3 regions of the Thalassospira sp. A3_1 genome follow, and region 1 is predicted to be linked to each of the others. Evidence: predicted binding sites of a transcription regulator. Region 1 holds the regulator's gene; each other region holds the start of a gene.
The links. Region 1 encodes PhoB, which activates phosphate uptake and scavenging genes when phosphate is short. Its sites were predicted from a motif close to TNTCATAAAACTGTCA; they were not measured.

Region 2: a site for PhoB is predicted at 1,629-1,644, ahead of J7395_RS14135 (choice-of-anchor I family protein). Genes of this name have one in related genera too.
Region 3: a site for PhoB is predicted at 2,308-2,323, ahead of J7395_RS12415 (HAD family phosphatase). Genes of this name have one in related genera too.

The regions. Positions count from the first base shown of each region.
Region 1 is NZ_JAGHQQ010000001.1:643,860-647,646, forward strand. Features, by position in the region: gene J7395_RS02940 (cation:proton antiporter) at 1-1,140, shown strand, start outside; gene phoB (phosphate regulon transcriptional regulator PhoB) at 1,202-1,897, opposite strand; gene phoU (phosphate signaling complex protein PhoU) at 1,915-2,637, opposite strand; gene pstB (phosphate ABC transporter ATP-binding protein PstB) at 2,659-3,462, opposite strand; gene pstA (phosphate ABC transporter permease PstA) at 3,464-3,787, opposite strand, start outside.
Region 2 is NZ_JAGHQQ010000003.1:144,338-148,124, reverse strand. Features, by position in the region: gene J7395_RS14135 (choice-of-anchor I family protein) at 1-1,575, opposite strand, end outside; gene J7395_RS14130 (FAD-dependent oxidoreductase) at 1,749-2,774, shown strand; gene J7395_RS14125 (DUF2256 domain-containing protein) at 2,779-3,003, shown strand; gene pgi (glucose-6-phosphate isomerase) at 2,983-3,787, opposite strand, start outside.
Region 3 is NZ_JAGHQQ010000002.1:1,125,303-1,129,089, forward strand. Features, by position in the region: gene J7395_RS12400 (hypothetical protein) at 1-176, opposite strand, end outside; gene J7395_RS12405 (HAD-IA family hydrolase) at 379-1,077, shown strand; gene J7395_RS12410 (SRPBCC domain-containing protein) at 1,067-1,552, shown strand; gene J7395_RS12415 (HAD family phosphatase) at 1,621-2,235, opposite strand; gene J7395_RS12420 (dienelactone hydrolase family protein) at 2,517-3,341, shown strand; gene J7395_RS12425 (ABC transporter permease) at 3,418-3,787, opposite strand, start outside.

The DNA.
Region 1 (3,787 bases):
GCGTCCCTTAAAAATCCCGAACTTTTTGCCATCGGCACCCTGTTTGTCGTTCTGGCTGCCAGTACCCTGACCGAGGCCGCCGGTCTTTCGATGGCGCTTGGTGCCTTCATCGCCGGGGTAATGCTTGCCGAAACCGAATTCCGCCATCAGATCGAAGCCGACATTTCGCCATTTCGCGGGGTTTTCCTGTCGCTGTTCTTCATGTCAGTCGGCATGTCGGTGAATGCCAATGTCGTCATTGGTCAAGCCGGTACCATCATTTTATGGCTGATCGGGTTGCTGGTCGTTAAGGCGGCGGTCCTTTTCGGGTTATCCCTGTTGATCGGCTTTAACCGGGCATCATCGATCCGGGTTGCCATGAGCCTTGCCGCTGGCGGCGAGTTTGCCTTTGTCATGCTGGCACTGGCATCGCAGAATGGCGCGGTTCCGATTGATATCGCCGTAATGCTGATCCCGGTTGTCGCGATTTCGATGGGTCTGACCCCCTCCCTGATTTCATTGGGCCACCGGATCGAACAGAAACTTCATCCCAAGGAAAACGATCAGCTTAGCGAAATTTCAGATGAAACCGATGGCATTCAGAAGCATGTTCTGGTGATTGGTTGCGGGCGTGTCGGCCGGGTTCTGGCCCGTCTGCTGCGTACCAAGGATATCCCGTTCATCGTTCTTGAATCCGATGCCCAGCAGGTTTCACGCGGCCGTGCCGAAGGTCTGCCGGTTTATTTTGCAGATGGATCACGTCCGGAAACATTCCGAGCGGCCCATACAGAACAGGCCCATATTGCCGCCGTTGCCATGGGGAACCCACACGCAACCGAAAAGACGGTTGCCCTGTTGCGCCAGCACTATCCACACCTGAAAATCTTTGCCCGCGCACAGGACATCACCCATATCGGGCCCCTGTCACGCAGCGGTGCGGATGCCGCCATCCCCGAAGTACTCGAAACCGGTTTGCGCCTGTCCGACCATGTTTTGGCAGCCTGCGACATCCCGCAGGAAGATATCGATACCGAAATTGCCAAGTTCCGTCGTGCCGATATGCTTCTGATGAACGAACTGGCGCCACGCACCGCGCGCCAGAAAACCGAAGATCCGGCATCAAAATCGGCCAAACCGGTAAAATCCAGGAAAACCACCTGAAAACAAAAACCCCCATCATAAGGATGGGGGTTTTTCGTTTCACCTTCCGGAATAACCGCGATCAGGCGGCTTCGACATCCAGTGCGTAACCAGCGGCACGAACCGTACGGATCACATCGCGCGTTCCCTTGACGTCATTCAATGCCTTGCGCAGGCGGCGAATATGTACGTCAACCGTTCGGGTTTCGACATAGATGTTCGGACCCCAAACCGCGTTCAGAAGCTGCTCGCGCGAGAAAACCCGCCCCGGATGTTCGAGGAAGTAACGCAGCAGACGGAATTCGGTCGGGCCAAGATGTATGGCCTTGCCGTTACGGCTGACACGATGGGCGGCCAGATCCATTTCGATATCGGAATAGATCAACTGCCCTTGTGGTTGCGCCGGGCCGGATCGGCGAAGCAACGCGCGAATACGCGCCAGCAATTCGCCAATCGCGAATGGCTTGGTCACATAATCGTCGGCACCGGTATCAAGGCCACGGATGCGGTCACCTTCTTCGCCACGCGCGGTAACCATGATCACCGGCAAATCGCGGCTTTCCGGTTTCCGGCGGATCTGGCGGCAAACCTCGATCCCCGACATTACCGGCAACATCCAGTCCAGAAGGACCAGGTCGACATGGGTTTCAGCCAGAATCTTCAACGCTTCGTCACCGTCTCCGGCTTCGACAACCTGCATCCCCTCGCGTTCGAGGTTGTAGCGCAACATGGTTACGATTGCAGCTTCGTCCTCGACGATAAGAACCGTTGGGTCCATCTTCCTATGCTCCAGTGTCACTCATTCGGTTCTACGACAGCGAAATTCGCCGCGTCATTTTTTGGCCGAGTATCCATCGGCAGGTCTTCACCCTTGATCCGGTAATAGATCGTTTCGGCGATATTGGTCGCGTGATCGCCAATACGTTCGATGTTCTTGGCAATAAACAGCAGATGGGTCGATGCCGTGATGTTACGCGGATCTTCCATCATATAGGTCAGCAATTCACGGAACAGGGAGTTATACATATCGTCAACTTCCTGATCACGCGCCCAGACACGCTGGGCCTTTTCCGCATCGCCTTCGATATAGGCGTCCAGAACGTCCTTGATGATTTCCTGGCACAGCTTCGCCATGTTCGGGATCACCTGAACCGGACGGATCGGCGGCACCTGGTTGAGAACCTGCGCGCGCTTGGCAATGTTTTTCGCCAGATCGCCAATACGTTCCAGATCGTTGGAAAGTTTAAGTGCTGTCACCACCTGACGCAGGTCATCTGCCATCGGCTGACGCAGGGCCAGAAGACGTACGGCAAAATCCTGTACTTCCTGTTCCAGCGTATCGATACGATGATCGGAAATAATGACCTTTTCGGCCAGTTCCGAATCCCGCTTCACGATTGCGCGGATCGCAGAAATCAGCTGGCTTTCGGCAAGCCCGCCCATCTGCGAGATGATATTGTTCAAACGGGTCAGTTCTTCGTCAAACGAACTGACGATATGGTGTTTTTCGTCGGCCATCTAAAATACTCCTGCCCGGAATTAACCGAAGCGACCCGTGATGTATCCCTTGGTGCGTTCGTCCTTGGGATTGGTGAAAATTTGATCGGTTTCGCCCACTTCGACCAGCTTGCCGAGGTGGAAGAACGCCGTGCGCTGCGACACGCGGGCCGCCTGCTGCATGGAGTGCGTTACGATCACAATGGTGTAGTTCGAACGAAGTTCGTCGATCAGTTCCTCGACCTTTGCGGTCGCAATCGGGTCAAGCGCCGAGCACGGCTCATCCATCAGGATGACTTCCGGGCTGACGGCAACCGCACGTGCGATGCAAAGGCGCTGCTGCTGCCCACCCGAAAGACCGGTCGCTGGTTCCGGCAGGCGGTCTTTGACTTCTTTCAGAAGGCCTGCCCGTTCAAGCGAGGTCATGACGATCTCGTCAAGCTCGTCCCGCGAGTTCACCAGACCATGAATACGCGGACCATAGGCCACATTGTCATAGATCGATTTCGGGAAGGGGTTCGGTTTCTGGAACACCATGCCGATACGGGCACGCAACTGAACAACGTCGATGGCCTTGTCATAGATGTCACGGTCATCAAGCGTCACCTTGCCGTTGATCGTGACACCGTCAATCGTGTCATTCATGCGGTTCATGCAGCGCAGGAAGGTCGATTTGCCGCAGCCCGACGGACCGATCAGCGCGGTAACCTGACGTTCGACAATGTCAAGATTGACATCGAAAAGCGCCTGGTTGTCGCTATAGAAAAGATTAAGGTCACGGGCCGTCATTTTCGGGCTAGTGACTGACGGCTCTGCCGTCATTGCGCTTTGAGTTACAACAGCCATTTTACCACTTCCGTTCAAATTTCTTGCGCAGATACACGGCCAATCCGTTCATCAGGATCAGGAAGCCCAGCAACACCATGATCGCCGCCGAGGTTTTCTCGACAAAGGCTCGTTCCGGACTGTCAGCCCACAGATAAATCTGCACCGGAAGAACCGTCGCCGGATCAAGCGCGCCCCCCGGAACATCAACGATGAATGCCACCATGCCGATCATCAAAAGCGGTGCGGTTTCACCAAGCGCCTGCGCCATACCGATGATGGTTCCGGTCAGAATGCCCGGCATTGCCAGCGGCAGCACATGATGCGTCACCGTCTGTACCGGTGA
Region 2 (3,787 bases), on a different contig from region 1:
GCTGCCCGATACTTCACTTGCTACGATCAGCATGGCGTTGCCCGTCGGGCTATCTTTTGGATCAACAAACAGCATGCCTTCCGGTGCAAGTTCACCCGCGGTACCTGCTTCCGGATTACCGGAAAAACGGCGATCTGAATGATAGGTCACGAATTGCGGATTGGTCGGATTTGTCAGGTCATAGACCATAAACCCGCCCTGGCGTTCCAGACCGATGAAAGCATAAGGCGTACCATTGACGTAACCGGTTGCCAGACCTTCGGGTTCCGGTCCCTTATCATCAGAACGATCATCACGGCTGTAGTTCTCGGTGTCAGATGCATTGAACACATTGCCGTAATTCGCGGCCATGTACTGTTCAAACTTGTCACCACTGTCAAAGACCATATTACCATCGGCATCAAGGACAGAGAACGAACGCGCGCCATAGCTATAGATCACGTCGAAATCACCATCACCATCAGTATCCCCCTGCGCCGTAGTCGTTTTCAGACGTCCAAGGTTTTCGTCCTTCTGCAAGGAGCTAGCATTCGGGAATGCGACCGGATCAAGGGTCAGTTTGCCAACGCGGGTTTCTTCGCTGTAACCGTCGTAATCGCGAGAATCCCCTTCATTTGCCGTCAGGACCCAGGTTTTGCCGCCGATTTCGATCGTATCAATCGTATCTGGCATATACATGCCCATGACCGGCCAAGTGCGAATGTTGATTTCGCCGTCCTTGTCGCTGGCATCAAACGCGTTGACCGAATGATCCTTGAAGCCAAGTCCGGCAACCCGGATAACATTTGCGGTCTCAATGTCGATGATCGCCACCGCGTTGTTTTCCTGAAGCGAAACATAGGCCGTTTTGCTATCTTTCGAGACGGCGATATATTCCGGTTCGATATCCTGTGCCACGCTCGAAGTGCCCGGGTTTGACGTGCGCATGCCATATGGCAGGTCCGTCCCGTTCAGGAATGCGAAGGAAATATTCCGCACATCGGCATCCGACAGATCGGCAAGATTTCCGGACACCGGAATAATCGAAATGCTGCCTTCGGGATCATTGTCGAATGCGTCGTTCGGCTCCCCTTCGTTCGCAACCAAAACGTATTTTCCATCCGGGGTAAACTTGATCATGTCTGGCAACGCGCCGACAGTTACCGCAGCAATGAAATCACCATTGGTGTCGAAGAAGACGGCCTTGCCCGGTGCCTGTTTGTCGTCATTCTCGACCGCGGCGGCAACGATGTTGCCATGGATGGCAACGCTGTTTGCTGCCTTACCCCAGGTTGCAAGTTTGATCGAGCCAAGTTTGGCAAGTTTGTCCGGGTTCGACATATCAAGAATATCGATTGCCTTTTCACCGCCATTCACGACGAAAATGCGCTTGCTTGCCGGATCATAAGCCGGGATTTCAGCCGCACCTTCGTCAAAAAGACCGGTGCGATATTCACCCATCGGCACAATCGAAAGCGGTTTGGCCGCCGGCGAGGCCGTATCGACCGTCATGGCCATGTTGCTCGAATGAGACGCCGTACCACAAGCCCCGAGAAGCACAGACATCGCTACAGTCGCCATTAAAGAATAACGCATAAATTCCCCCTGATGTTCGGTTTAATCGTGGCAGATAACCTGCTGATAACGCGTAACAGTTTGATGACGACAAGGTGACAGTTTCATAAATATCGGGCACTGCAAGATGCTCCAAACGCCATCGGCCAGCGTAAGACATCAAAGGTTGAAAATTTTAAGGCAGAAACAGCAAAATGGCCGCAATCAAGATCGCCATTATCGGTGCAGGAATGGCCGGTTTAAAGGCAGCAGCCACGCTTCACCAGGTCGGCGCTAATGTAACGGTCTTTGAAAAAAGCCGCGGCACGGGCGGACGTCTGGCGACACGGCGCACCGAATTTGGCAATTTCAATCACGGCGCCCAATATGTCACTGCCCTTCATCCTGATTTCAGGGCATTCCTTCATCAGGCAGAAAACCGGAAAGCGGCCCATAACTGGAACCCGAACCTGCATCGCGGAGCTTTGGCGCACCTGGATATGCCGTCGCAATCAATCACAGACGGCAATGCCGCCAAAGATATCTGGTATCAGGGCGCACCGCAGATGAACAAACTGATCACCCCGCTTCTGGCACCGTTTGAAATCTGCAAGCAACACCGCATTACCCGTATCGAAACCGCCGGACCGCGCAATTTTGTCCTGCATGACGATTTGGATGGTGAATTCGGCCCGTTTGACGGTGTGATCGTTACCGCGCCAGCGCCGCAATCGGCAGAATTGCTGCAACCGCTTGCCGCACGATTTGATCCGATTGCCGATGTTGAAATGGCCCCATGCTGGGCTGTGATGATCGCTTTTGCCAAACCGTTGCCAACGGCATTTGACGCGATGATCCATCCTGATCCGGCGATAAGCTGGGCGGCGCGCAGTGGCGATCACCGTCATCTGATCCACAAGCCATCCCCCGACCTTTGGGTTTTGCATGCCAGTCCTAAATGGTCCCGCGACAACCTTGAAGAGGACAAGGAACGCATCGCGTCCCGATTGCTCGATAAACTGCGCGCGGCAAGTGGTGCCAGACTTCCCGATGTGATTTCAATAGACGCCCATCGCTGGCGATATGCCCGGACTATAACGCCACTTGGTCGAAGCCATTTGGCCGGAATAAACGGACGCATAATTGCCGCGGGTGACTGGTGCCTGGGGGCAAGGGTAGAAGCGGCATGGCGCAGCGGAAAATGCGCCGCACACGCCATGATCGAAGCTCTAATCGGGTGATCGGATGGCCCGAAATGCCAACGGTAAACGACCTGAAAAGGCGAACCTGCCGAACAAGGTTTGCATGACCTGTAACCGGCCCTTCGCATGGCGACGTAAATGGCGCGATTGTTGGGATGATGTCAAATATTGTTCTGCCCGCTGCCGGGATCATCGCGTACATAACAAGGGCGGCATCAGACAGACTGACACCACCCTTCGGATCGACTTAACCGCGAAGTGCGTGTAACTGATTGATCAGCCCCGCCGTTGAAGCATCACGCGCATCGGCTGTTTCATTCCCCTGCACCATCGGCAGCAATTCCTTGGCAAGCTGCTTGCCAAGTTCAACCCCCCACTGGTCATAGGAATTGACGTTCCAGATGATGCCCTGAACAAAGATTTTATGTTCATACATTGCGACCAGACGCCCCAGCGTAAAGGGATCAAGCTGCTTATAGAGGATCATGGTGCTGGGCTTGTTCCCGGCAAAGACCTTTTGCGGGGCCAGAACATCAATCTCGGCCGGGGACAGATTGCCACCGGCAAGTTCATCGCGGACTTCCGCCTCTGTCTTGCCGCGCATCAGGGCTTCGGCCTGCGCAAAGCAGTTTGCGACCAGTTTGTCATGGTGGTTCGATAACGGGTGCAAGGCATTCGCCGCAACGATGAAATCAACCGGGATCAGTTCTGTACCCTGATGGATCAACTGATAAAAGGCGTGCTGGCCATTGGTGCCGGGTTCGCCCCAGATGATCGGACCGGTTTCATAATAGATCGGCTTGCCATCGCGGGTAACGGATTTGCCGTTACTTTCCATATCGGCCTGCTGCAAATAAGCCGGCAGGCGCGAAAGATGCTGGTCATAAGGCAGGATCGCCTGACTGGAAGCCCCCAGAACATTGCGATACCAGACCCCGATCAACGCCAGCGTTACCGGAATATTCCGGTCAAGCGGAGCTGAACGGAAATGGTTATCCATCACCTGTGCGCCACGCAGCAATTCTTCGAATTTCCCGTACCCGACCGCAAGA
Region 3 (3,787 bases), on a different contig from region 1:
ATTTCGGCCTGACTTTTGATCATGACCGCGATCCGTTTGCGGCCACGTGGTGTGTGCACCATGCTTTCGCCTTCCTCAAGGGCGGTAAGAAGGGGGATGTGTTCACACTCGGCAATCGCGAGAATTTCTTCTTCGCGCAGATCGCTGAAATCGATGCAGTCCCGAAGCGTGAGCATATTTGCCTCCGCAGTTCGCGTGCCAACCCTGTTATCGTATCCCTACCTTGGGGTGTTCGGAAGTGGGATGAAATTCACCATTGGTTTCCATTGCTTGCCGCATAGCAAAAAATGCATCTGCGTTGCATCGGCTAGAGACTCGATCTTTGGTGAAGTTTGGAATAATCTCCGGCCCGATATAAACAGAACGGGATGACTTTTGATGGCGAATGATCCGCTCAGGCTTGTGGTATTTGATTGTGACGGCACCTTGGTTGATAGCCAGCATGCGATTGCACATTGCATGGATCATGCCTTTGCCGCACATGACCTTGATTGCCCCGGCCTTGAAAAGACACGTACCATCATCGGTCTGAGCCTGCCCGAAGCGATCCGCAAGCTTGCCGCACCGGGCATGCTTGATGACGCGATTATCGAAGGCGTTACCGCGGCCTATAAGGCGGCATTCCTTGAATTGCGCCAGACCCCGGATTTCTATGAACCGCTTTTCCCCGGTGTGCGCGAAATGCTGGCCGAACTTGACACACGCAACTGGCTTTTGGGCGTTGCGACGGGCAAGGCGCGCCGCGGGCTTGATGCGGTTCTGGCGCGTAACGCGCTTGAAGGACGGTTTGTTACCCTTCAGACCTGCGACAATCATCCATCCAAGCCCCATCCATCGATGTTGCATGCGGCGATGGATGAAACTGGTGTCGATGCGCCCAATGCGGTGATCATTGGCGATACGGCCTATGACATTGAAATGGGTCGGGCGGCCGGGATGCTGGCCATTGGCGTCAGTTGGGGGTATCACGATGTTGAAACGCTCAACAAGTCCGGGGCACATGCCGTGATTGATCATTTTGATCAGTTGCCCGGGCTGCTGGAAACCATGTGGGGAACTGGCCGCGATGCTGCCTGAAGCCGATCACAAAGACGACGATTTAAAGCCGATCCGGGTGGAAATTACCGTCCCGGTCGAGCCCGAATATGCGTTCGAGGCGTTCACCAACGGCTTTGGCAACTGGTGGCCGACCGACAGCCATTCACTGGCGCGTGAAAACTGCAAATCGGTCGAGATGAATCCCGGGCTTGGTGGCAGGATCGTTGAACATGCCAAGGGCCGCGACCCGGTGGTCTGGGGGACTGTCGATATCTGGCAGGCGGGCGAGCATATCGCCTTTACCTGGCATCCCGGCTGGGAAGAGGGGGCCTATACCCGCATCAGCGTCACGTTCGAGCAGAATGCCTTTGGCCGTTGCGTGATCCGGCTTAAACACTGGGACTGGAAAAATCTGGGTGAAATCGCCCCGATGGTCCGCGACGGGTATGAAAGCGGCTGGAAATATGTTTTCGAACAGTGCTTTGCCAATTACCTGACAGCCAAGCGGCACTGATCGGCTGATCATCGCACAAAAAAGGGCGCCCGGTTTGGCGCCCTTTGTCATTCTGGTTCGGTCCGTGATTACAGAAGACCATATTCCATCAGGTCACGGCGCAGGCGGATCGGGTCGCGGAACCAGTGGGTGGCAAAGCCCATTTCGCGCGCCTGCTGAATGTTCTTTTCGTTGTCATCGATAAACAGGGTTTCGCGCGGATCAAGCTTGAAACGTGCTGCCGTCAGATCAAAAATCTGTGGGTCGGGCTTGGCCAGTTTTTCCTGACCCGATACCAGAATGCCTTCGAAATGGCTTAAGAAACCGAACCGTTCAATCGCATGCGGCCAGGTATCCGCCGACCAGTTGGTCAGGGCAAACAAACGCACATTGCCGCGCGATTTCAGTTCTTCCAGGATGTGAACGGTGCGGTCAATCGAGCCTTTCATCATTTCCGGCCAGCGTTCCATCCATGCCGCGATCTGATCGCTATATTCCGGATAGCGATGCTGAAGATCGGGGATTGATTTGGCAAAGCGAAGCGCACCCTTGTCATGCAGGAAATTCCAGTGCGGATGACAGATCTCGGTCAGGAAGCGTTCCATTTCGGCCGGGTCGGTGAAAATCTTGCGATACAGATGCCGCGGGTCCCAATCGACCAGAACGCCGCCCAGATCAAAAAGAACCGTTTCGATAGTACGCATGATTTCCTCGGGATGAATTGCAGCACGATTGCAGTCGGCTTGTTAAAGCAGGCAAGCGGGGCCGGGGCAAGGGGGCATTTTGATGACAATTGCCGCCATGATCATACAAGGGGTTGATCCGTAACGGATTTGGGCGCGTACTCTTTGCGATGAGCGGGATTTATGACGCGAGTGTGATTTGCAAATTCTTCGCATCTTGCGAAATGATGACGCGAAGAACATCATGTAAAATACAACCTGATAAAATCGCTTGATCGTAACAATACAGAGGAGGCTTGAATATGTGCACGCTTGACGGATGCGGCGTAGACGACCATCTCGGCCCGCCGCCCAAGGCCACGGACGAAGATCGTCGTCTGTTCCTGAAGGGGGCGGTTGCCCTGCCACTCGCAGTCGTTCTGGCCGACCCGATTCTGGCCCATGCCGCCGGGTCGATGTTGGAGCCGGTGACGATCACGACCCCGGGCGGGGAAAAGATGACCGCCGAAATCGCCATGCCCGCAACCCTTCCGGCCCCGACCGTCATTCTGATCCATGAATGGTGGGGGCTTAATGATCAGATCCGTGCGGTTGCCGCCGAATATGCCAAGCAGGGCTATATCGCGCTTGCGGTTGATCTGTATGGCAAACCGGCTGCGACCACGCCGGACGGGGCCAAGGCCCTGATGTCGGCGGTTGATCCGGCGATTGCCACCGAAAAATTGCAGGAATCCGTCAAATTACTGAAAAATCACAAGGATTCAACCGGCAAGGTCGGAACGGTTGGCTGGTGCTTTGGCGGTGGCTGGTCGCTCAATACCGGGCTTGCCGCCGATGTTGATGCGGTTGTGGTCTATTACGGCAATGTCAAAAAGACCGCCGAACAGGTCTCGACGCTAAGCGCGCCATTGATGGGGCATTTCGGCACGCTTGATAAAAGCATCAACAAGCCGATGGTCGAAGGGTTTGAGGAATCCCTCAAAGAAGCCGGAAAAACCGATTATCAGATTTTCTGGTACGAGGCCGATCACGCCTTTGCCAATCCGACCGGCGGGCGTTACGACGCCGAGGACGCGATGCTGGCGTGGGAACGCACGATGGGCTTCTTTGATACCCATCTGTCCTAGGCGTCAATACAATCGTCTGCATATAAAAAAGGCCGGGGTTTTCCCGGCCTTTTGCGTATCTAAGCGGAGCCAGCTATTAATTCGCAGGATTGCCGCGATTGGCCCATTTGGTCGACCGGCGTTCGATGATGTTAAACAGCTCGTACATCGCAATCCCCATCACCGCGATCACCAGCAACCCGGCAAATACCAGCGGCATGTTGAATTTCGACGATGCCGACAGCATCAGATACCCAACGCCAAGGTTCGATGCGACGGTTTCCGAAATCACCGATCCGACAAAGGCCAGCGTGATCGCGACCTTAAGCGATGCAAAGAAATAGGGCATCGCACGCGGGAAGCCGACCTTGACCAGAATATCGCGTCGCGTCGCGCCAAGGGATCGCAACACATCGCGCAATTCGGGTTCAAGGGTCGCCAGCCCGGTCGCCACATTGACCACAATC